3 regions of the Bacillus cereus group sp. BfR-BA-01430 genome follow, and region 3 is predicted to be linked to each of the others. Evidence: riboswitches for the same ligand, from Rfam matches in the RefSeq annotation. Region 3 holds a riboswitch; each other region holds the start of a gene.

Region 1 (7,857 bases), on a different contig from region 3:
TAAATAAACGAGGTGAACGAAAGCACCTATCCTAATATACGCAATGATTCTTCAATAAACGCTGGGATGTCTTCCGGTTGTCTACTTGTGACTAGTTGATTTTGGCATACGACTACTTCTTTGTCATGAAAATTTCCACCGGCATTTTTTAAATCAACTTCAATGGATTTATATCCAGTCACATCACGACCTTCAAGTGCTTCTGCAGTGATGAGAAGCTGGGGCCCGTGACAAATAGCCAAAACAGGTTTTTTCGCATCCATAAACGCTTTGCTAAAGCGAACAAAACGCTCGTCTGCACGAAGTATATCTGGGGAAAATCCACCCGGTATGAATAGAGCATCAAAGTTCTCTGGAGAAACCTCATCAATACTTTTATCAATTACGACTTCACTCTTTCCTTGTTTACCGTGTACCGTTTTTCCTTTTTCCGTTTCAATCGTTGTTAATTCATAACCTTTTTCACGAAAAGATTTTACCGGCTCTGTGTATTCTGTATCCTCGAAATAATCCGTTAATAAAATAGCAATTTTTTTACCCATTGCGATCAGCTCCTTAATTTATAATAATGTGAAATGATAAAACGATGTCTTTTTCTTATCGGTTCCAAAATCGTCCTTGAGCAATGCCTTCTATAAACGATTCCACCGTAGTGTCTTTTAAGTTGTAAACTCCCGCCCCATCCAGTTTAAACATACAATCATCTAAAGCAAGAGGATTACTTACGAGATGGGCTATCGGTTTAAAATGTTTAAAAGTAGTTTCTGCAAATTGTAAAACAGGTGTTTGAATGACAGGCTCACTACTAAACACTAATACTGCATCAAAAAGGGAGGGATCTGTTGTTGTATAAGTATCCGTTACTTTAATGGAATCATTAAAATGATAAACTTTCTGATCTACGATGCTATAGTTCATTCGGTGCTGTGCAAAAGCTTGAATCCATTCGGACAGAAGGGATACGCTTATTTCACCATTTAATAGAATTGCAACATTTTTGGAAGCAGCTTTAGAAATAGTATTGGCCATACTGAGTGCAGGTGATTTTGCATCCGAATGTATTTCGTGATTTTCCTTAGGCAAAGGAGCTCCAACAACAGCAGCTATTTCCTGTGCTAATTGACGATCAACGTGATTCAGAAGAGCAATTACATTTGCCTTCACCATGTCAGATTTACATTTTCCAACTTCAAAGCAAAATGCTTCTTTTATGTGCTGCTTTTCGATCGGGCTCATGCTATTGTAGAAAAGTTTAGCCTGAGAATAAAAGTCAAGGAAGCTTGTACTACGACCTCTGATTTTATGCCCATCAATCTTTTCTTGATAATGTTCATATCCTCCCTGTTCGGCCGGGACGGTCGCTGGTTGATTGTCATTTAAGCCATTGCGGTGATAGCTCGTTTGTCCGCGATGAATCTTCATCTGATGCATACCGTCACGCTGATTATTATGAAACGGACATACAGGCTGATTAATAGGAATTTGGTGAAAATTAGGGCCTCCTAAACGAGATAATTGTGTATCTGTATAGGAGAATAATCTTCCTTGCAAAAGAGGGTCATTTGAAAAATCAATACCTGGTACGACATGTCCAGGGTGAAATGCTACCTGTTCCGTTTCGGCAAAGAAGTTATCAACATTTTTGTTCAATGTCATTTTACCAACTAGTTTTACGGGAACTTCTTCTTCCGGCCATAACTTCGTTGGATCTAAAATATCAAAATCAAATGTATGCTCATCTTCTTCGGGAATCAACTGTACTCCAAGCTCCCATTCAGGATAATCTCCCTTTTCAATTGCTTCGTATAAATCTTGACGATGGAAATCAGGATTTTTCCCAGCAATCCTTTGCGCTTCATCCCATACTAATGAATGAACCCCGAGGGTAGGCTTCCAGTGAAATTTTACGAAATGGGCTCTTCCTTCTTTGTTAATAAGTCGAAATGTATGAACCCCAAAACCTTCCATCATTCGTAAACTGCGCGGAATGGCGCGGTCACTCATCTGCCACATAACCATATGAGTGGACTCGGGATTCTGCGCAATAAAATCCCAAAATGTATCATGAGCGCTAGCTCCTTGCGGAATGTCAGTATGCGGTTCCGGTTTAACGGCATGGACAAAGTCAGGAAATTTAATAGCATCTTGAATAAAGAATACGGGTATATTATTACCCACTAAATCATAGTTACCCTCATCTGTATAAAATTTTGTGGCAAATCCGCGCACATCTCTTACTGTGTCATTGGAACCTTTAGATCCCTGAACGGTCGAGAATCGTACAAATACAGGTGTTTTTTTTGAAGGGTCAGTAAGGAAATCCGCTTTCGTATATGCTTCTAAGGATTCATAAAGTTGAAAATAACCATGTGCGCCAACGCCGCGTGCATGAACAATTCTTTCTGGAATTCGTTCATGATCAAAATGAGTCATTTTCTCGCGAAAGTGGAAATCCTCCATTAAGGTTGGACCTCTTAAGCCCGACTTTAAAGAGAATTCATCCTCGGCTATTTTTAGCCCTTGGTTTGTTGTTAAAGCATGTTTGCGTTGATTATCGATAATATGGTCTTCTAATTGCTCGGTTTTTTTATTCACAACATTGATCCCTCCTTTACTCTGTTAATTTAATAGATACCCTTTTTATTGGGGTGTAAACATGTATTACGGTTTTTATATGTAAAACGATCATACATTAGGTAAAGTAAGCTTAAGAAAAAACAGAAATAACCTAGTGTATGAAGAAGGAAAAATGAGAGCAAAGAAAAGTCTTTTGTTTGACGAAGGAGCACCAATTTACGTCAAGAGAAAAGGGAAAGTAGAAATCGAGTGCGGGCATTCCGTCTATTCTCGTATAACAAAAGCCACAGAGGAAATGTATTTTCTCCGTGGCTTTTAGTCATTGAAATCTGCTTTTGGAATTAAAATGAAGTAATTCGTTTTTTCGTTTTTGGTACAATAATAAATTTGATCCAAAGTAATCCGATAATCATAATGATAAGGCTATGCAAAAATTGTCCTGTAGCAACAAGTATAACAGCTGAAAAAACTACGAATTGAATACTTATTAATATGGAAATTAAGCTAAGAAATTGCTTCATTCTTTCTTCAGTAGGAATCGGATACAATGCTACAATAATATTTCCCGGAAAATATTTCCAAAGGGAACGAAGCTGCATAGAAATCATATAGAGGACGACGTAAGTGATAGCGCCTTTTGCATATATGTTTGGTATAAAGTATAAGGTGAAGGCACCAATCAGCCCTAAGCGAATATATATACCGAAATAATCATTGCCGCGTAAAAATGATAGCGTATTTAAATAAAAGAAAGTTGCTTGTTTTTTATGTAAGAAAGGTTCGATCCAACTGGTAAGCCATTTTCTTTTATGTACTTGTTTTTTTAACTGAGGCACATCGGTGAAGATGCTAGCAAATTGATAAAAGCGAACATCTAATTTTTCTTCTTGCTCAATGATGTATTCCCACGGTATTCGTTTTGTAGGTTGTTTTTTCGTATATAGAAGTAGGAAAGCGAGAAGTAAGAGCGATCCGCCTAATACGATTACATTTGCTGTATAAAACAGCATGTAAATGATAAGGGCGTTACAAGCTATGCGAATGATCAGCCATATGTTTTTTTCATCATGATCACGCCACGCCCAGTGTATGTACATGTTCCATGCTTTCGTAATCATTAAAACAATAAAGATTGTACATAAGAAAGGTACAGTTAATTGTAATGATTGCATAGCAAGTGGCACGAGAATAAGGAACGTAAATAGTAGCGGGAAAAGCTGAATGATGTAATTATATAGAAGCGCCTTTTTGAAATAAGATGTTAATTTCTCTTCTAGTGCAAGCAAATAAACAGCATCAGGTCGTTGAATCAATGTGCGGATTGGGCATCTCGTTATCATAAAGGTAAGTACAGCCGTTATGAGTATGAAAGATAGTCCTTTAGAAGGAGATGTTTTTAGAAACTGAGCATAATAGTATGCACCAACGCATGAAATAAAGATAAAGCTATATAGTAAACCGTTAATCATACGTGCAAAGTATGTAATGATATTTTGAATATGTTGTTGGAAGCGGCTGCTCCATAGCGATTCGATTGACATGTTTTTCACCTCTATTTCTATTATAAGGTGAAAATAAAAACGAGCAAATTGCTTTAGGCAACTTGCTCGTTTTTATTTTGTTTTGTATCGCGATTCATTAATGGATAGAAGACAAAGCCGACTACGAATAAACCAATTCCGAGAAGGAATGTTTTTAAATCAGAAGCGCCTGTTTTAATCACCCATAGTGCATAGCAAAGTGCGATAACTGCGACTATGCCATCTGTAATTCTTGCCCGCATTTCATTTTTATATGTTTCACCAGTTGCGACTAGTTTTAACTGGAAGATTGGTGAAACGAGATAGGGAATGAGGTAAGCTAGTGTTGATACAGTAATAACGAATGTATAAGCTTCAGCGATTGTGCCTGATAATGTTGAGAATAAGAAAACTTGTGACATAACATTTGTCAGTCTTAGTGAATAAATTGGACTTCCTTTTTTATTTGTTTTTGCAAAGAAGGAAGGAAAGAAACCTTCTTTTGCTGCTTGATAAGGTACTTCTGAGCTTAATAAAATCCAGCCTAAAATGGAACCGAAGAGAGAAGTAAGGGCAAGAAGCGCCATTAATTTTCCTCCGCCGTGACCCATAGCGGCATTTAATGCATCAGCTAACGGACGTTCTGAAACTTGCAATTGATCCATGTGAAGAACACCCATTGTTAAAATGGTAATTCCTAAATAAATTGCAACTGTGATTAATAATCCAGCTACGGTTGCATGTTTCACCGTTCTTGGGGATTTCGCTCGGTTTGATAAAAGAACAGCAGACTCAATGCCGATAAATGCCCAAAGCGTTGTTAGAGCTGCCAAGTTTACTTGTGAAAGTAGCCCATGCGAGACACCTTCTTTATCAACAATTGGTGTGTACCATTGTCCAAACTTTGAAGCTTGGAATGCAAATAAAGTTACTATGATGAATAGAAGGAATCCTGTTACTTTTGTTGTTGTTGCTAAGAAGTTTAATTTTCCAGCTCCACTTACACCGTTTGTTAAAATGATATGTGTTCCCCATAATAAGAAAGAACAAATGGAAAATGTAATGAGCTTTCCAACTTCCACATCGAAAGTACCGATTGTAAATAATAGTCGTGTATCTTTCATAATTGGGAAGAAAAGCGATAAATAACCTGCAAAAGATGTAATAATAGCAACATTACTCGCCCAGTTTGCGACCCAGTAGCCCCAAACCATGCTGAATCCAGCCATTTTTTTCTTCTTAGGTGATGAGAAGAAAGCGTATGCGTGACTTTGTGGTCCTGTCGTTAAATCAGGACGACGAATTGCTAAATTACCAAAAACAAGAGCTAACATTAAAACACCGAATCCGGTTGTTAACCAAGCTAACGTAACACCAAGAGGGCTTGCTGTTTGTGCTAATGTACTTGGCACCATGAAAATACCAGCGCCAACCATATTGCCGACAACAAATGCTGTTAGTACCCAAAAGCCCCATTTTTTCTGTTGCATAAAAAATACCTCCAAAGTTAGTATAACCATGTCAAGCAAGGAGATATGTATGTCTTCCAAAAAGGAAGTAAGGTAAGCTTCGTACAAAACAAAAAAAGCACGGACAATCGTCGCACGTGCTTTCTATCTTATAGGAAACCCACGACATACCTCTCGATAGCTCTCCACAAACAATTGTTTGTGACAGTTCTGCATTTATTAAATAGCAGACCCAGCAAGTGTGCATAGTGGACACATCTTACTTCGGCAATCATTCCTTTCTCATTTATTCATCGATGCCACTTCATCTCCTGAAATGATACTCTTAATGATTGCAACCTCTACCTCACCGAGATACGAATGAGGATTTATGTATTTAATTAACATAACAAGGGTAACAAATGAATTTTTATACGTCAATGGATATAGTAATAATCAGATTATAGAGAAGAGTTTGTGATTAGAGTGGCTAGTGCGTATTCAGCGGTTTGCTGTGAAATATTTGGAGAGCAATCTTTATTAATTCCGTTGGCTCGAAATAGGTAAATGCTTGTTTCAGCGTAATTATAAAACAGTTGAAATGGTAAAGTGTGCATAAAAAATAGACCCTTTAAAGAGTCTGGTTAAGCGGCTTTCCCTTTTTTCTTCCCAAGAAATGAAATGACTAGTGCCATCGGAGCAACAAAAGGTAAAGCGGGAGACCAACTAATGAAATAAAATATTGGCGCTAAGAAAGCTATCCCACCAAAGAACATTGATAATTGGGATTTTTTCTGTAATCCATAAACAACCAATAATAATCCTGCCATTATCAATATGACAAAAGAGATATGAAGCAAATTCATAAAATGACCTCCGGCTAATCTGCAAAATAATTCTATATATATTATACAATAAATCATATAAAAATTTCATTTTATAAAAAACAACGATGTTTACGAAAATAGCCTTGAATAAAAAAAGAAGCCGATCTAAAACTAGATCGGCTTCTACATATAAGATTAAACTAAGTTTAAGACAGTTACTTTTTCACGCGTCATAGACTCAAGGCTCTTGCGAATACCTTGTGCGCCCATACCAGAGCCTTTCACACCGATGAATGGGAAGTGGTCAGGACCGCGTTCTGTACGTCCGTTAATTTGAACAGAACCAGTATCGATTTTGTTTGCAATTGCAAATGCTTTATTAATGTCTTTTGTGAAGACACTTGCTTGTAAGCCAAACTCAGATTTGTTTGCAATTTCAATTGCTTCTTCATCAGAAGAAACGCGGATGATTGGAAGGATTGGACCAAATGGTTCTTCCCAAGCCACTTTCATTTCTTCTGTTACGTTATCGATAATTGTTGGATAGATTAAGTTGCGCTCACGTTTGTTACCAATGATAATTGTTGCGCCTTTTTCTACTGCATCGTCAACTAAACCTTGAACGAAATCAGCTGATTTATCGTCAATTAATGGAACGATTGTGCTATCTTGTTCTGGAGAACCAACAGATAATGCAGCAACTTTCTCTTTTAGTAAGCTTACAAGCTCGTCCGCTACGTTTTCATGTACAAGTACACGTTTAATAGCTGTACAACGTTGACCAGAGTAAGAGAATGCACCGCTTACGATATGGTTTGCAGCATCTTGTAAGTCAGCATCTTCACGAACGATACCAGGGTCTTTACCACCAAGTTCTAATACAAGTGGAATCATTGAAGCTTTTTTCGCTAAATGTTTACCTGTGTTCGTACCACCTGTGAACGATACCATATTGATGCCTTCGTGTTCTACTAAGTAGTCACCAATTACAGAACCGCGTCCTGTTACAACGTTTACAAGACCTTTTGGAAGGCCAGCTTTATGAAGTGCTTCAACCATTTTAATACCGCTAATTGCACCTTGAGTTGCTGGTTTGAAAATAACAGCGTTACCCATCATTAATGCTGGTGCAAGTTTTGCAGCAGATAAGTTTACTGGGTAGTTAAATGGTGCGATTGCTAATACAACGCCAAGTGGTGCGCGCTGGATAATCGCAAGTTTCGATTTTGTTCCGCCAGGGAAGCTATCGCCCGCCATACTTTCTCCGTGCATATGTAGCGCTTCTTCAATCGTGTAACGAATGAAGTCAGCTGTACGAACAACTTCTTTTTTTGCATCTTTATATCCTTTACCGACTTCTTTCATAATGATGTCAGCAATTTCATCTTGCATATTTACAAGCTCATCAGCCCATTTATATAAAAACTTTGCACGATCTTGCAGAGATGCTTCTGCCCAATCTTTTTGGGCTTCTTTTGCAGATGC
Region 2 (7,857 bases), on a different contig from region 3:
CTAATACATTTTCGACTAAACCTAACATTAATGGGGTTTTACTATTTTGATAATCATATACTCTTACTGGCACAATTAAACACTCCTATTTTTATATTTTGAATTTAAATACTAATATTTTTTATTTCCCACTCGTTACCTTTCTTAGTTCTCCCTGTTTGTTTCCTCTAAATTCCCTAAGTTGTTCTTCAAATTTTTTTGTGTTTTCCTTTGTGACTACAGTATATCTCTAATGCTTCTTATTTTTTTATTTTTATCTCTATTCAATTGATTTCCATCAAAATCGTTTTTTCATAATATAAAAAAGACGATTTTGATATCAAAATCGTCTTTACCCATTTAAAATAGTCTTCATTATAAGATATGAAACAAGAAAAAAGCAACACTTTTAAGACTTCTGTTCCACCTTATGTTCTTCCCCTTTCCAATCCTAATTCTCCATTTACTTTTTTGCACTTTTCTTCTGAAAAAGTGTCCTTCATAAAACACGAGAATAGCTAAGCTACATAGTAAAATCATTGGCACACTTGCCTTATATAAATCTATGAAACTCTTCGCCATTTTCTTTTCTGCGTAATGCCTCACATCATTTGAAAATGGAAGGATTTCTTTTCTATTTCTTCTCTTCCTACTTCTCTATATTCTACTGGAACTTTATTTAATACTTCACTGACTTCACTTAAAATTAGTTTTTCTTTTTGCTCTTTTCTCAAATTTAGAACTTCTACATTTCTTTTTCAGACGATTTGTTTTTAATCCGATGCTGAAACGACAGAGTCGCGAGAAATACAGTTACTCCCCACAAGAACATTCCTCCGTAAGTGACTACATACACCCAAATGGCTAATCCTTCGGTGTATCCTTTTGGAAGCACTCCTAAAAATTGAAGAGCTGTTAAGAAGCTAACTAGAACTGTTAATCCCCCAACTGACCATCCTGATATGATTAATAACCATTTCGGTAGCTTCTCTCCCCAGGAAGTCACGAGCGCTAAAGCAAATAAAGATGCAAGTATTGCTAAGACAGCTGTGAAGTCTATTCCGATAGTATATAAAAAGGAAGATTCTTCCTTTAATGTATTACCAAACTCTGCTACACTTTGTATAGCTTGTTTTGTTGTAAGACCTACCGTTACTCCCCATGCCCAAAGCGATTTTAAAATTGCATACGGCAATAGCGCAAGAGCTGCAACATAGCCCCATCCTTTAGTCAAATAAGGTTTATCAGCTATTTCTGACCTCATACGTTTCTCATGTTTTAAGTTCAAAAGATATTCTCCCTTCTTATTTTCTTTTATTCCTATTCACCTCAAACATCGGTGTGCAAAATAATCAAAATATACATTTATTTTTTCCTTACTCTACAAGTAAGATCACATTCCCTCGGCCTACTCTTCCTCTTTAAATATATAGTATATTATGATAAAAATAGAAAATAATAACAAATAAAGTTATAAAAAGAATAGGGGCTTTGTAAAATGAAACGAAAAATAATTTTCTTACTTACTCTTCTTTGTATAGTATTTCCTATACAAGTAAGTGCCTTTACATTTCAAGAACTTCCTGTTGCCTCAAAGTCTAAACAATGGTATATCGAAATTGATAAATCTTACAACTCAAACAAACAAGCGATACAACCGAAGCAAGGTGTCTATGATACATATAGTTTATTCGTTAAAAATATCGGTAAAGATGTATCAAATGTATCTATAGAAATATTTGGTAATGATCCATCAGCTAAAACTACATTTAAACCTACCGCATCACATACAAATGTCTCAAAAAGTCATACAAGTTTTGATTATATGGTCTTCCCACTATATTTTACTAGCCATACATTTAAAGTTGTCATGACTTGGGAAGAAAAAGAATTTACTTACAACGGGCATCCAGAAAGTAAAAGTAAAAAGATGCAACAAACATTTATATTTACTGAAGAATAACAATCTTTTCAAACGAAAAAGGTGTTTTCTGTGGAGAAAACACCTTTTTCGTTTATTACATTTTTAAATTACTTTTCAATGTCCAATATTTTTCTTGCTTATCTTTCATTGAAAACTCTACCCATCCATTTGGATCTTCACGATGAACTGTTACTTTTAATCCATTCGCTAATGTTCCCATTTCATTTTGTGTAATATTTGGGATACTCTTAATTTTCAAATCGTATGGATATGGCACTTGATAATACTTTCCAGATGCCTGAACAGTAATTTCTTTGTTTCCTAAATCTTTATATGGAATTTCATTTCCTAACGCTTCAACATCTAATGTATGTGGGTTTTTCGGTAATCTGTTGGCATTTTTATAATCATTTCGATCAAACGGCTTAATACGCTCCATTAAACCAGCAATTTTTCCAGCCCATTCTGGATCGGATGCATATTTCACATTCATACCAACTAATGTTGGACCATTATTATAGATTGCACCTTCCTCTAAATAACGCTCTCTCACATAGTTAGCATTATACGAAATACTATCACGATATGTTGGTAAATATTTTGCATGATAGAATGGATCGCGATCATATGCACGTAGTCCAAATAAATTATGTTTACGATACGCAATTTCAGATCTTCCATATCCAGATTCTAAAATTGCATGTGCCGCTAAGTAAAGAGCATTTACACCATGTTCATTTTGCGCTGCAATAAAGTCTTGCCCATGGCCAATTAACGGGCTATCAGAACGCGATTTCTTAAGAAAATTATCAATTTCTTCTGCTGTTACATTAGAAGCTAATGTTAAATCTAAATTTAAATACGATTGTTCCGCATTGAATAAAAATTGTGCGTATTCCTCACGTGTTACAGTTTTTGATGGATAAAATGCACCCGTTCCATCTCCCTCTGCCAGTCCGTTAGACTGCAACGCACTAATTGCATCTTTCGCCCAAGAATTTGGATCCACATCATGAAATGTATGATTTGCCTTTACTTTTAAATGATAAGCTCTTTGTAAAATCATTGCCATTTCAGCGCGAGTTAATGAATCCTTTGGTCTAAAGTTTTTGTTCTCATCCCCTGTAAAGATTCCCATCTCCGTTAAAGCTAAAATTTCATTTGGAAACATTGTTGTACTTGCACTTACATCATGATATGGATTTTTATATTCTGTTTTCGCTTCTGGTTTCAATGTACGATAAATAAGTGCAGCCACTTGTTCACGCGTTACACTGTCTCCCACTCCAAATTTACCGTTGTCATAACCTGCAATTATGTTTCGATTTGCTAAATCATTGATTGCCTCATATGCCCAATGGCTCTTTGGTACATCTGGAAATCCTTTTTCTGCCGCAAATGAGGTTGTTGGAACCATTATAACTTGTAGTGCAGCTGTCATTGCTAGAACATTAGAAATTACTTTTTTCATCTTACTTTTAACACGTTATGTACTTACTCGTCCCGTGTTAACTAGCCTCCTTTTTTCATAAAATACTAGCATTTCATCTATCAAACTAATTCACACTTTCCTCTTCTTACAAGAGGGAGATAAAAAATACCCTGTGCTACGAGATAAATTAGCTAACGATAAAAGTATACGTTATTAAAAACAACTAATCTAGCCCTATATTTTTAAAATTAACATAAAACGATATATCTCTCTATTTTAATGAGAAATTATATTTTAAAAGAAGAATAGTTTATCTGAATGCTAAACTTTAAAATCAAATCGTTATTTGACTAATTGGTACTTGAGCACGTCATACATTTTCCATTTGTAATCCCCTCTTTTTTCACTGCTTGCAAACCTAAAAAATTTTAATTTTCCGAATTTAAATAAACAACTTGATTCCTCGAAAAATTTAAATTATTATAAAACAAATGTTACCAACAACTTCATAACTGAAACACTCTCGCCTAAAACGTGAGATAGAGGTTGCAGCACTTATGATTATTCTAAAGGAGACACAGAGATGTCAATGAGTTTAGAAGAAAGGAAGTGTTGCCGAAATCGATAAATTTCTCTGCATTTATCGATTGGGGCTGTTTTCGAATAGAAACAGAACTGTCATATATACAGACGTGTATATATGAAGAGCTATCTACAAAAAAGAAATATCATGTTTATAATGATATTCCTTTTTTGGCGATTTTTTTATTAGCTCCGTTTTCTGTTTCCCTTTTCCTGTAACAGCACCATCCTCATCTATTTGAGATGGTGTTTTTTCTTTTCTGTCCGGTAACTACAGGAATATTGGGGATTTTCACATTACTCTCCTACATTACATTTCCTGATTTATTGTCAAAAATAAGCTGAAAGAAGGAATGAACTATGGAAACAATTGTGCAAAAATTCGGCGGTACTTCGGTCGGAACTATTCAGCGCATTCAACATGTCGCTCATTTAATTATCGAGGAATACGAGAAAGGACATAACGTCGTCACTGTCGTCTCAGCAATGGGCAAAAGTACTGACGAACTCGTTGCACTTGCTACTTCTATTACAGAAAATCCAAGTAAGCGCGAATTAGACATGCTGCTGACAACTGGTGAACAAGTAACAATTTCTCTCTTAACAATGGCATTGCAAACAAAAGGATATCAAGCTATTTCACTAACAGGTTGGCAAGCTGGTATTACAACTGAACCTGTGCACGGAAAGGCCCGCATTACTGATATCCGCACAGAGCGAATTCAATCTTATTTACAAGAAGGGACAATTGTTATCGTAGCTGGTTTCCAAGGATTAAGTGAAGAAAAAGAAATTACAACCTTAGGTCGAGGTGGTTCTGATACAACTGCTGTTGCATTAGCAGCTGCTCTTAAAGCAAAAAAATGTGATATTTATACGGACGTAACTGGTGTTTACACAACTGATCCACGCGTTGTAAATAGTGCATATAAATTAGATGAAATCTCTTATGATGAAATGTTAGAACTTGCCAACTTAGGGGCTAGTGTCCTACATCCGCGTGCTGTTGAATTTGCGAAAAACCATAATGTCGTATTAGAAGTTCGTTCCAGTATGGAACAAGAAAACGGAACAATTGTAAGGGGAGAATGTAACATGGAACAACAATCAATCGTAAAAGGTATTGCATTTGAAGATAATATTACACGCGTTACAATGAAAGGATTAGAACATGGCTCATTATCAACGATTTTCTCTACATTAGCAGAGGCCCATATTAATGTTGATATTATTATTCAAAGTATTACAAATGAAGGAACTGTGCATCTATCCTTCTCTATTCACTCAAGTGACTTAAGAGAAACATTAGAAGTATTAGAACAAAATCAAGAAACACTTCACTATGAATCTGTAGAATATGAAAATCATCTTGCGAAAGTATCCATTGTAGGCTCTGGCATGGTGTCTAATCCAGGCGTCGCTGCCCATATGTTCTCTACATTAAAAAAAGAAAACATTCATATTAAAATGGTTAGCACCTCTGAAATGAAAATATCTGTTGTTATTGATCGTCTACATTTAGTAGATGGTGTAGAAGCAATTCACCAAGCATTTATGGCAAAAGTGGAACCATTGGTACAAATGAATAAATAGACTTGCTACATAACAGCAAAGAATGTTTCTTTGTTGTTATTTTTTCTCTAGCTCATTATGATTTTGTTACACTATGACACGTGAAATATTTTCCATATCATTTGAAAAGGCAAGAAAACTATGGAAAGGTAGAAAAGATTCATATTACACTTCCAAATCCATAACCTTTCTATAAAGTAGCAATTCTATAGAAAGAAAACAACATGAACATAATAAAAAACAATTTCCTCTTCTATATAGTGGAAATTGTTTTTTATTATTTGCAAATTAACTTCCAAAAAAGATACCTACAAGAGCGTAAATAATAACTGTGGAAAATAAAATCGTCATATGGAAAAGCGAGAAAATAAACAATGATTTTGCCCATTTCTCTGAATCCATTTTTTTATACCCATAAATACTTAAAGCCAACCATAAAATGCTTAACAGAAGCGATACTAGCATAAGGCCAATACTTAATGATCCTAAAAGAATACTTATGATAATTAAAATAACTAAATACACATTTGTTTGTATATATGTTCTTTTAATCCCCTTCACTACTGGAAGCATCGGAACGTTCGCAGCCTCATACTCTTTATGTTTACGAATCGCTATTGCATAGAAATGAGGCATTTGCCAAATAATCATAATAATAAAAAGACCAATAATAGCTGGATGTGTTACATCCGGATATATAGCAGCCCAACCGATAAGCGGCGGCATTGCCCCTGAAACACTTCCGATTTCTGTGTTGTAAATGGTTCTTCTTTTGCTCCACATTGTATATGGTACAACATATAAAAATAAACCTAAAAACCCTAGTATTGCTGCTAAATATGTCGTTAACGCAAGAAATACTAAACCAGAAATCGTCATCAATATTCCAAGCCACAGTACTGTCTTCGAACTTATATCCCCCGTCACAGTCGGCCTATTTTTTGTTCTCTCCATAATAGAGTCAATATCACGATCGTATAAATTATTAAATGCCCCCGCTGCTCCTATTATTAAAATAGAACCTATAAAAGCAAATAAAATCTCTGGTATTTTTTCAAACGGACTTATTTTATATTTATATAAAGCGAGTGTCAATCCAGCAAACATTGGAACTAAATTCGATTTAATAATTCCAGTTTTAATAGTTTGAGCCAAAATTTCCGATCGTTGTCTTTTGGCGTTTGTTACTTCTTTTTTCCTTCCCATAATATCTTTTCTCCCTTCTATTAGATTATCTTACTACAATAGAAAAAATTATTCCTACTTTTTAATCCACTATTTTAGGGCAGTGAAATTTCCATCTAAAAAAAGAAGATGAGAAATCACTGCCCGTTCATATGTGATAAAGAGTATGAAGCTTCTCGGTCACTTTATTTTTTCTTCTATGTATCGTTCGCAAATTATATACCAATTTGAGTTAATATACTACCCGGTATATTAATACCTTATGATATAATTGTCAAGAGAGGGGGGATATGATGAGCCGCCAAAGATTAACTCAAGAACAACGAAAACAGGAAACACGAAAGTTACTTTTAGAATCCGCTTTTGAAACATTTGCCAAATTAGGCTTCCACGGAGCCTCTGTTGATAAAATTGCGGAACATGCTGGATTTAGTAAAGGAGCCGTTTATGCTCATTTTCATACGAAAGAAGAACTATTTCTAGCAATTGTAGATAGACAAATGCACATATATGTACAAGATATTTGTAACATGATAGAAAAAGAGCAATCATTAGCAAGCTTTATCGAGACGATGGATCAATATTCCCATTCTATTAGACAGAAAACAAAAACATGGAATATGCTTACTATGGAATTTCTTCTATATGCCATGCGTGAAGAATCGGTGCGAGATAAATGGGCGAATATGATTGATGATGCGGTAGAACAAATTTCTAAGTCTATTGAAAACTTTATACAAAACGCAGACTATCAAGCTACTTTATCAGCGAAAGAAATAGCGTGGACTATACTGTCATTAGAAAACGGTATCTCTATATTTTATAACATAAGCCAACAGCATATGCCGATGAACCTCTATAAAAAGGCTCTACAAAACATGTTGCTATCCTTCGATGAGAGCTATATTAGAAAAACCCTCTAAATAGAACACAATTCTACTTAGAGGGTTTTCTGTTTTTTAAAACAAATGAATGTTTTCCTTCTTACAAGCTTCACGCATTTCATCAGGCCATACAGAAGATTGAACTTCACCGATATGTGCTTTACGTAAGAAGTACATGCACATTCTTGATTGGCCAATACCACCACCAATTGTTAATGGTAGTACATCTTCTAAAATTCCTTTATGGAAATCGTAATCGCGTTTGAAGTCTTCTCCAGCTTTCGTTAGCTGTTCGTCAA
Region 3 (7,857 bases):
CCGCCTTGCATCGTATGGAATCCGAGTTCCTTCATTTGTTTTTCCGCTTCTTTTGGTGTACATCGAACAGCATGAACGAGATGATCAAATGCTAACACGCTTTTCCCTCCTCTAATCTACATCTTTTTATTATATAACCATTCCGTTATTTCAATCAATTCAAAAAACTTTTCAAAACCTAGTTGATTTATGAGTTTAATATGCATTATAATAATAAAAAAATTTATATTATGCTGATTGGAAAAACCAAAGGCGCTTTTCTCACACGAGAAAAGCGCCTTTTTCATTTATTATTAGGGGGATTATATATGCAGAAATTAATTGTCTTTGCTATTATTGGTTTTTTTGCTCAATTGATTGACGGAGCACTTGGAATGGCGTATGGGGTCACATCTACCTCTTTATTATTAATGTTTGGAATCGCACCAGCCGTTGCTTCTGCTTCCGTTCATTTAGCTGAAGTGGTCACAACAGCCGCATCTGGATTTTCCCATTTACGCTTTGGAAATGTCGATAAATATACTGTTTCAAGGCTTACATTACCAGGAGCAATTGGCGCTTTTGTCGGTGCTTGTTTTTTAAGCAATTTACCTGGTGATGTAATTAAACCATACATTTCTTTATTTTTATTCACTTTAGGTGTCTACATTTTATTACGATTTATTATTCAAAAACAAATCGTTTCATCTAACAAACGTATGTCTAGCAAACAACTGATTCCTCTCGGTTTATTTGCGGGATTCGTTGACTCAACTGGCGGCGGAGGCTGGGGCCCTATCACTACACCCGTGCTTCTCGCGCGTGGGAATGAAGCAAGAAAAGTGATTGGTTCTGTAGATACGAGTGAATTTCCTGTCGCTTTAGCAGCGACAATTGGATTTTTCATTTCTTTAGGATGGGAACAAGTAAGCTGGCTTTGGGTATTTGCTTTAATGCTAGGTGGGATTATTGCCGCTCCGATTGCAGCATGGTTAGTTCGAATTGTACCGTCTCATTTACTTGGCGTATTTGTTGGTGGTCTTATTATCTTCACAAACATTCGAACACTTCTTACAGCATTCCAATTAGATCCAACGATTATTATACTTTCTTATGTTGCTGTAGGACTGATTGTTATCATCGCTCTATTTTTATCTATTCGCAATCACTCCCAGTTAACAAAACAAAGCGTTAACTATCCAACTGACCAAAAACAAATATTACCTTAATACAAAAAGCATGATACCGCTTAAAGGATCATGCTTTTTTATTTATTCTACGCTATCTTAATTGCCACTTTATCATTTTTTCCGTTTTGCCTATTTGTTTCATATTTAATTTTTCTAGCACACGAATGGACCCGATATTATTATGAAGTGTTTCAGCTCGTATTGTTTCAACTTTTGAAGTCTGAAATGCCCAGCGAACCAGTGCTCCTACTGCTTCCGTTGCATATCCCTTGTTCCAATATTCCTCAAGAAACCCATATCCAATTTCCACTTCTTTCTGTCTATTTGGTGCACCTTTAAATCCAATGTCACCAATCATCCTACCATCGCTTTTTCGAACAACAAGCCAACTTCCCCAATACAGCAAGGAAGCATCTTCTTTTAATTTCTGAACATAATTTTCAATATGTGGTCCGTTATCGTATCCTTGTTCAACCGTCATATAGAGCGTTTCTTCTGTACATGGTATAATCTTTAATCTTTTTGTTTCTAAACTCATTCTCATTCCCCTTTTTTATACAAATTGATCTACCTTAACAAAAGCAAATATACAAAACATCTCTCTTTCCCCTTTCATCAATATGCTTCCTAAGAAGTATATCAAAAAATAACGAATTTTCTTTTAAAATTAAATATTTTGTCATTTTTATCTTTTTCTGAATTTTCTTTTAATTTTTAAAGGATTTCCTCTTCTTTTTTGCGAAACATTTGTATAATAACTTTTTTATCATTCTATTTACATACAAAATAGGTTTGAGCGGAGTTTTGAAAATGTTTCCGATACAATAACCAACTTTTTTTGATTATTTCCTACAAAAATCCCTTGCAATATTTTCAGAAAGTCATTACAATTGCCATATATTAAAAATCATAGCAATAAACAAATCCTCATCAATCCGATGAGGTAGAGGTTGCGACTTTTAAGAGTAAGGCGGATGAGGCACAGAGAATGTCTATGACCCCGCTTGAAAGGAAAAGTTGCCGAAGTTTATATTTCTTCTCTGGGAATATAAGTTGGGGCTGTCTCCGAATAGGAACAGAACTGTCACGTTTACAAAATACCGTGTAAACGTGGGGAGCTATCTTAACGGAAGGGTATGATGGGGTGGTTATTTTGAAACGTTCCGCCAAAGTCCTTTGGCGGTTTTTTATATTCCCCCGCTCCTTCCTATCTTAAAAAAAGGAGTGTTACACATGAATAATATAGCAGATCAAGCTACCTCTAAAACGCAACAATCCACAAAAAATCAAGGTGAACTGAGACGAGGACTGAAATCGCGTCACCTTACAATGATCTCTCTCGGTGGTACAATTGGTACTGGTTTATTTCTTGCCAGCGGCGGTGTTATTCACTCAGCTGGTCCTGGCGGCGCACTTGTCGCATATGCCGCAATTGGAATTATGGTTTATTTTTTAATGACAAGCTTAGCTGAATTAGCAGCATATATGCCTGTCGCTGGGTCTTTTAGCACGTACGCAACAAAATTCGTTGATCCATCACTTGGATTTGCACTTGGCTGGAATTATTGGTATAACTGGGCAATCACAATTGCAGCAGAGCTTGCTGCTGTAACATTAATTATGAAATTTTGGTTTCCCGATACTCCTTCTCTTATTTGGAGTGCCATTTGTTTAGCTATTATGTTTCTTTTAAACTATTTATCCGTCAGAGGATTTGGCGAAGCAGAATATTGGTTTGCACTCATTAAAGTAGCAACTGTTATTCTCTTTTTAGTCGTTGGATTTATGATGATTTTCGGCATTATGGGCGGAGAACCAGTCGGTTTTAAAAATTTCACAGTTGCAGATGCACCATTTAACGGCGGCATTATGGCTATTATCGGTGTCTTTATGGCAGCTGGATTCTCATTCCAAGGAACTGAATTATTAGGTGTAGCCGCAGGTGAAACTTCTGATCCAGAGCGCAGCATTCCAAAAGCAATTCGTTCTATCTTTTGGCGCATTTTACTATTTTATATTTTCGCTATTCTTGTTATCGGATTATTGATTCCTTATACAACAGATAGCCTGGCTGCAAGCGATGTTACCGTGAGCCCATTTACACTTGTATTTGAAAAAGCTGGTGTCGCTTTCGCTGCTTCTGTTATGAACGCTGTTATTTTAACTGCTGTTTTATCTGCCGGAAACTCTGGAATGTATGCTTCTACTCGTATGCTTTGGGATTTAGCCCGTCAAGGGAAGGCACCGAAGTTTTTAGGAAGACTAAATAAACGCGGTGTACCAGTAAATGCTTTAATCGCTACCTCATTAGTTGGTAGCGCAGCATTCTTAGCTTCCTTATTCGGAGATGGTGTTGTATACGTTTGGTTATTAAACGCCTCCGGTATGTCCGGTTTTATTGCCTGGGTCGGAATCGCTATTAGTCACTACCGCTTCCGTAAAGCATATATTGCCCAAGGGAAAGACTTGAATGATTTACCATATAAAGCAAAATGGTTCCCATTTGGCCCAATCTTCGCCTTTGCACTTTGCTTAATCGTTATTTTAGGACAAAATTATGGCGCATTTATGGGCGAGTCTATCGATTGGAACGGCGTACTCGTTTCCTATATTGGACTTCCACTCTTCCTTATCATTTGGCTTAGTTATAAATTTGTAAAGAAAACAAAAATCATTCCACTTGATAAATGTGAACTATAATGAATGCATACCAGCAAGCATACTTATGTTTGCTGGTATTTTTTTATCTCTTCTCTCTTCCTTTTAATCATTTATATTTAATGGAGAAGATTTATGTGTAGCATGAATCTTTACAGTACCATCATTATACATCTATCCCCTTTCTCATTTCGTATGTTTTTGTCATAATACAAATAAGAACATATATAAAGGTTGGGATTTCATGAACATTCGTATCACTAACGAAGCAAAAGTAGCAATCCAAAGATTCAGTTCCGATACTAAAAAAATCATCCGAATTCGAGGAACAATGACAAACTCTTGCAGTATTTTTGTCGATATTGATTTCATTATTGATTCCTATTGTGCAGATGAAGTCGTATATGAAGATGAACATCTCGTTATTCAAATGGATTCATTTACAGAAGAATATGTAGGCGATACATTCAAGCTCGATTATAAAACGACTGGTTTTAGTATTACGACTCCTAGTGAAACACTTGTGTATGGATTAGCCATCAAAAAATAAAAAGGTTCTTTCTTACACGAAGTAAACCAACACCGCTTCTTAATAGAAGCAAATACTCATAAAAAAACAGCCGTGCTTCATATTGAAACACGGCTGTTTTCACTTCATTTATTACTTTTTCTTTTGAAAAAGGATTTCGTAAATTTTTATATTCTCTTTACAAAGTCACCAATCTTAAGTTGAAATACATAATCGAAATGATGTTCTTGCCCCGTTAATTCTTCGTTTACTAAAATAGTGGTTGCTCCTACTTCTTTCTTTGCAATTTGCGGAAACGATGCGACTGGTTGTACTTTTAAGGACGTTCCCATAACTAATAATACATCTGTTTCATATAAACGTTGAATTGCATTTTGATATTGTGGTAGTGTATCACCATATAAAACAACATCGGGATTTAAAATAAACTGACACGTTTCACAGCGCGGTACTTCATGATGAATCATATATTGTAAATCGTATTTCCTTTTACATTTCGGACAGTGTGCCGTTTGCAATGTTCCATGTAAATCAATGACATGTTTACTACCGCCTAATTGGTGTAAACCATCAATATTTTGCGTTAATACTGTCACATCTTTTCCTTCTTCTTCTAACTTTGCTAAAAATGTATGTCCGCGATTTGGCTTATATTGATGAAATGTACGAATTTGAAAAATCTCTTTATAATGTTTCCAAAATTCTTTTGGATTGCGATTATAATATCCTCTCGATAAATACATTTCTACTTTTGCATCCGCATATAATCCATTTGCTGAGCGAAAATCAGGTATTCCACTTTCTGTACTTGCACCTGCGCCAGTTAATACCGTTATTTTCTTTGCATTTTCTAGAATGGAGCGAACTTCTTTGTATTGCTGCATAACTCTCACCTCTATGTAGATTTCTTTCTACATTATACCAGTTGTCATTTCCTTAATGTGTAGTTCCCCCGCATTCTACAATATCTTTTTCCACTTGTAACGCAACTTCGATTAATAATTGGATACCCGCTATAATCGTCGAAAGCGACATGCTTGGCTGATTAACATGAAGACTAGCTTGCTCAGGGAGAAATGGAATATGTACAAAACCACCGCGCGTATTTTTATTCTTTGTTGCTAATTGATGCATCAGTCCATAGAAAAGGTGATTACAAACAAAAGTACCAGCAGTTTGTGATACAGAAGCTGGTATTCCCTCCTCACGAAGTTTCTTGACAATCGCCTTTATAGGAAGTGTCGACCAATATGCAACAGGCCCACCTTCTATAATTGGAACATCGATAGGTTGATAATCCTCATTATCTGGAATTCTTGCATCATCGACATTAATTGCAATACGCTCTACTGTAATATCAGCCCTTCCTCCAGCTTGTCCAATGCAAATGATTAGTTCTGGATTAAACTCATCTATATATGCTTCTAGCTGTTCGATTGACTTATGAAATACTGTTGGAATCTGTTTACTAATCACCTTATACCCATTGCCTTCTTTTTCATGTAATGCTTTGACTACTTCCCAAGCAGGATTCATTTTCTCTCCTCCAAAAGGGTCAAACCCTGTTAACAATACTGTTTTCATCTACAACACTCCCTATTAAAAGCGATATACAAGTCCGTACATAATGAACATATTGATTACAAAAATAGTAATAGCAATCGGCGCCTGCGCCTTAATGACTGCATTTTTATCTTTTAACTCTAACAACATTGCTGGGACAATATTAAAATTGGCTGCCATTGGCGTTAACAATGTTCCGCAATATCCTGCAAACATACCAAGTGCTGCCATAATAGCCGGATTACCGCCATGCATTTGAACGATTAAAGGTAGTCCTATTCCGCCTGTAATCACAGCAAAAGCAGCAAAGGCATTTCCCATTACAACTGTAAATAACATCATCCCTAAACAATACGCCATCACAGCAATAAATGGATATTCTGTCGGCAATACTTGACCAACTAAATCAGAAACAACTTGTCCAACACCTGACTTTGAAAAAATCCCACCAAGCGCCGCTAACATTTGTGGCAAAATCACAGCCCAACCGACAGCTTGTAATAATCTACTCCCTTCTTGTACAGGCGCTGTCCTTTTCGCCTTTGTAATTCCCATCGCCATAGCGAAAGCAAGCAATGCTCCTAATGCTAACGCAATTAATGTTACTTTTTCAGGGTCTACTAAAGACACATTTCCAAATTTCATTTTACCTAACGTCAATGTTCCAATAATTGTAAAGATCGGGATTAAAATTGCTGGTAGAAAGATTTTATTTTTAAGTTTTTTCGCCTGTTTTACACGTTCTTCCGTAGGAGCTTCTTTCTCATTTGATTTCGTTACTTTATTGACAGATGCTAAAATAACCATTACTAACACCATACAACCAATGTAAAAAGGAGGAATTATTTTTCCAAATAAAAATGTAATAGAAAATAATGCCCAAAATAAACTAGAGCCAATTCGATTTGGATGCTGTTTATCAAATGCCACGCGAATAGCTATAAAAGCTACAATAACTCCTAACAAATAGTAAATTGTATCTAGCGTAATAAGGCTCACTCTCCATTACCTCCTTGTCTAGTTGTTTTTCTTTTTTCATAACAACTGCAATTTGTTTATCAAACTGTCTAAATCGAACCCAACTGACAAAAAAGGCTGAAAGCGCTGTTGGAATTCCCCATAGTGCCATATCCCAAACACCTACATGCATTCCTACAGAGTCAAAAAAACCTTTCATTAATAAAATAGCACCTGTTGCAATGAAAATATCTTCGCCAAAAAACCATGCTGTATTTTCAGCTGCGGCAGCATTCGCTTTAATTTTCTCTTTCAATGTTTCAGGAAGCTTTCCATATCGTCCTTGTGCAGCACCTTCTGCCATCGGTGCAACTAAAGGTCTTACTGTTTGTGCATGTCCCCCAATATTCAGCCCTACTGCTGCTGAAGCTTCCCGAATGGTAAAATAGGACATAAGTACTCTCCCAGTTGTAGCTCCTTTCGATTTCGTAATTAATGCCTCTGCTCTTTCTTTTAATCCATATCGCTCTAATATACCGATTACTGGAAGAGTCAACAAAATAGGCATAGACATATATCTGTTTTCTATAAAAAATGTTCCAAACATACTTATGACCTTATAAAAGCTCATCCCCGATACTATACCCGTTACGACTCCTGCTACCATAACAACTAGCAGTGTATTTAAGCGAAATAAAAATCCTACAGCAACAAGCAATATCCCTATTAACTTCACCATCTCTATCATCCCCTTATATTATTTAGGTGCACAGACAAAAATATCTTTTAATCGAAATGTTCTGTGTATTTCTTTTGCAAATTGGACAGCTTTCTCACCATCACCATGTAAACAAATCGTTTGTGCATGCATTGTAATAACAGTTCCATCCGCAGCCTTTACTTTACCTTCTTGTACCATCTGTAATACTTGATGGATTGCCGTCTCTTCATTTTTAATCAGCGCATATTTCTCGGTGCGGC

Evidence for each region. A riboswitch is a leader RNA that binds a small molecule or an ion and turns the genes downstream of it on or off. The one in region 3 is predicted to bind lysine.
Region 1: it holds a riboswitch for lysine, as region 3 does, so the genes downstream of both, MR058_RS00485 (amino acid permease) here and MR058_RS06760 (amino acid permease) in region 3, are expected to answer to the same signal.
Region 2: it holds a riboswitch for lysine, as region 3 does, so the genes downstream of both, MR058_RS21405 (aspartate kinase) here and MR058_RS06760 (amino acid permease) in region 3, are expected to answer to the same signal.

Annotation. Positions count from the first base shown of each region.
Region 1 is NZ_JAKUEW010000001.1:67,703-75,559, forward strand. Features, by position in the region: gene MR058_RS00470 (type 1 glutamine amidotransferase domain-containing protein) at 27-542, opposite strand; gene MR058_RS00475 (catalase) at 598-2,595, opposite strand; gene MR058_RS00480 (ABC transporter permease) at 2,919-4,118, opposite strand; gene MR058_RS00485 (amino acid permease) at 4,172-5,587, opposite strand; lysine riboswitch at 5,737-5,918, opposite strand; gene MR058_RS00490 (hypothetical protein) at 6,190-6,375, opposite strand; gene gapN (NADP-dependent glyceraldehyde-3-phosphate dehydrogenase) at 6,568-7,857, opposite strand, start outside.
Region 2 is NZ_JAKUEW010000022.1:24,015-31,871, reverse strand. Features, by position in the region: gene MR058_RS21425 (hypothetical protein) at 1-73, opposite strand, end outside; gene MR058_RS23365 (hypothetical protein) at 582-713, opposite strand; gene MR058_RS21420 (hypothetical protein) at 725-1,267, opposite strand; gene MR058_RS21415 (hypothetical protein) at 1,478-1,942, shown strand; gene MR058_RS21410 (S-layer homology domain-containing protein) at 1,998-3,374, opposite strand; lysine riboswitch at 3,868-4,054, shown strand; gene MR058_RS21405 (aspartate kinase) at 4,278-5,510, shown strand; gene cyoE (heme o synthase) at 5,778-6,695, opposite strand; gene MR058_RS21395 (TetR/AcrR family transcriptional regulator) at 6,968-7,597, shown strand; gene asnA (aspartate--ammonia ligase) at 7,634-7,857, opposite strand, start outside.
Region 3 is NZ_JAKUEW010000002.1:446,649-454,505, forward strand. Features, by position in the region: gene MR058_RS06745 (VOC family protein) at 1-98, opposite strand, end outside; partial or broken gene MR058_RS06750 (sulfite exporter TauE/SafE family protein) at 201-1,208, shown strand; gene MR058_RS06755 (GNAT family N-acetyltransferase) at 1,261-1,707, opposite strand; lysine riboswitch at 2,106-2,298, shown strand; gene MR058_RS06760 (amino acid permease) at 2,403-3,869, shown strand; gene MR058_RS06765 (iron-sulfur cluster biosynthesis family protein) at 4,072-4,377, shown strand; gene MR058_RS06770 (NAD-dependent protein deacylase) at 4,524-5,240, opposite strand; gene pcp (pyroglutamyl-peptidase I) at 5,293-5,940, opposite strand; gene MR058_RS06780 (DUF979 domain-containing protein) at 5,956-6,918, opposite strand; partial or broken gene MR058_RS06785 (DUF969 domain-containing protein) at 6,923-7,615, opposite strand; gene pxpA (5-oxoprolinase subunit PxpA) at 7,634-7,857, opposite strand, start outside.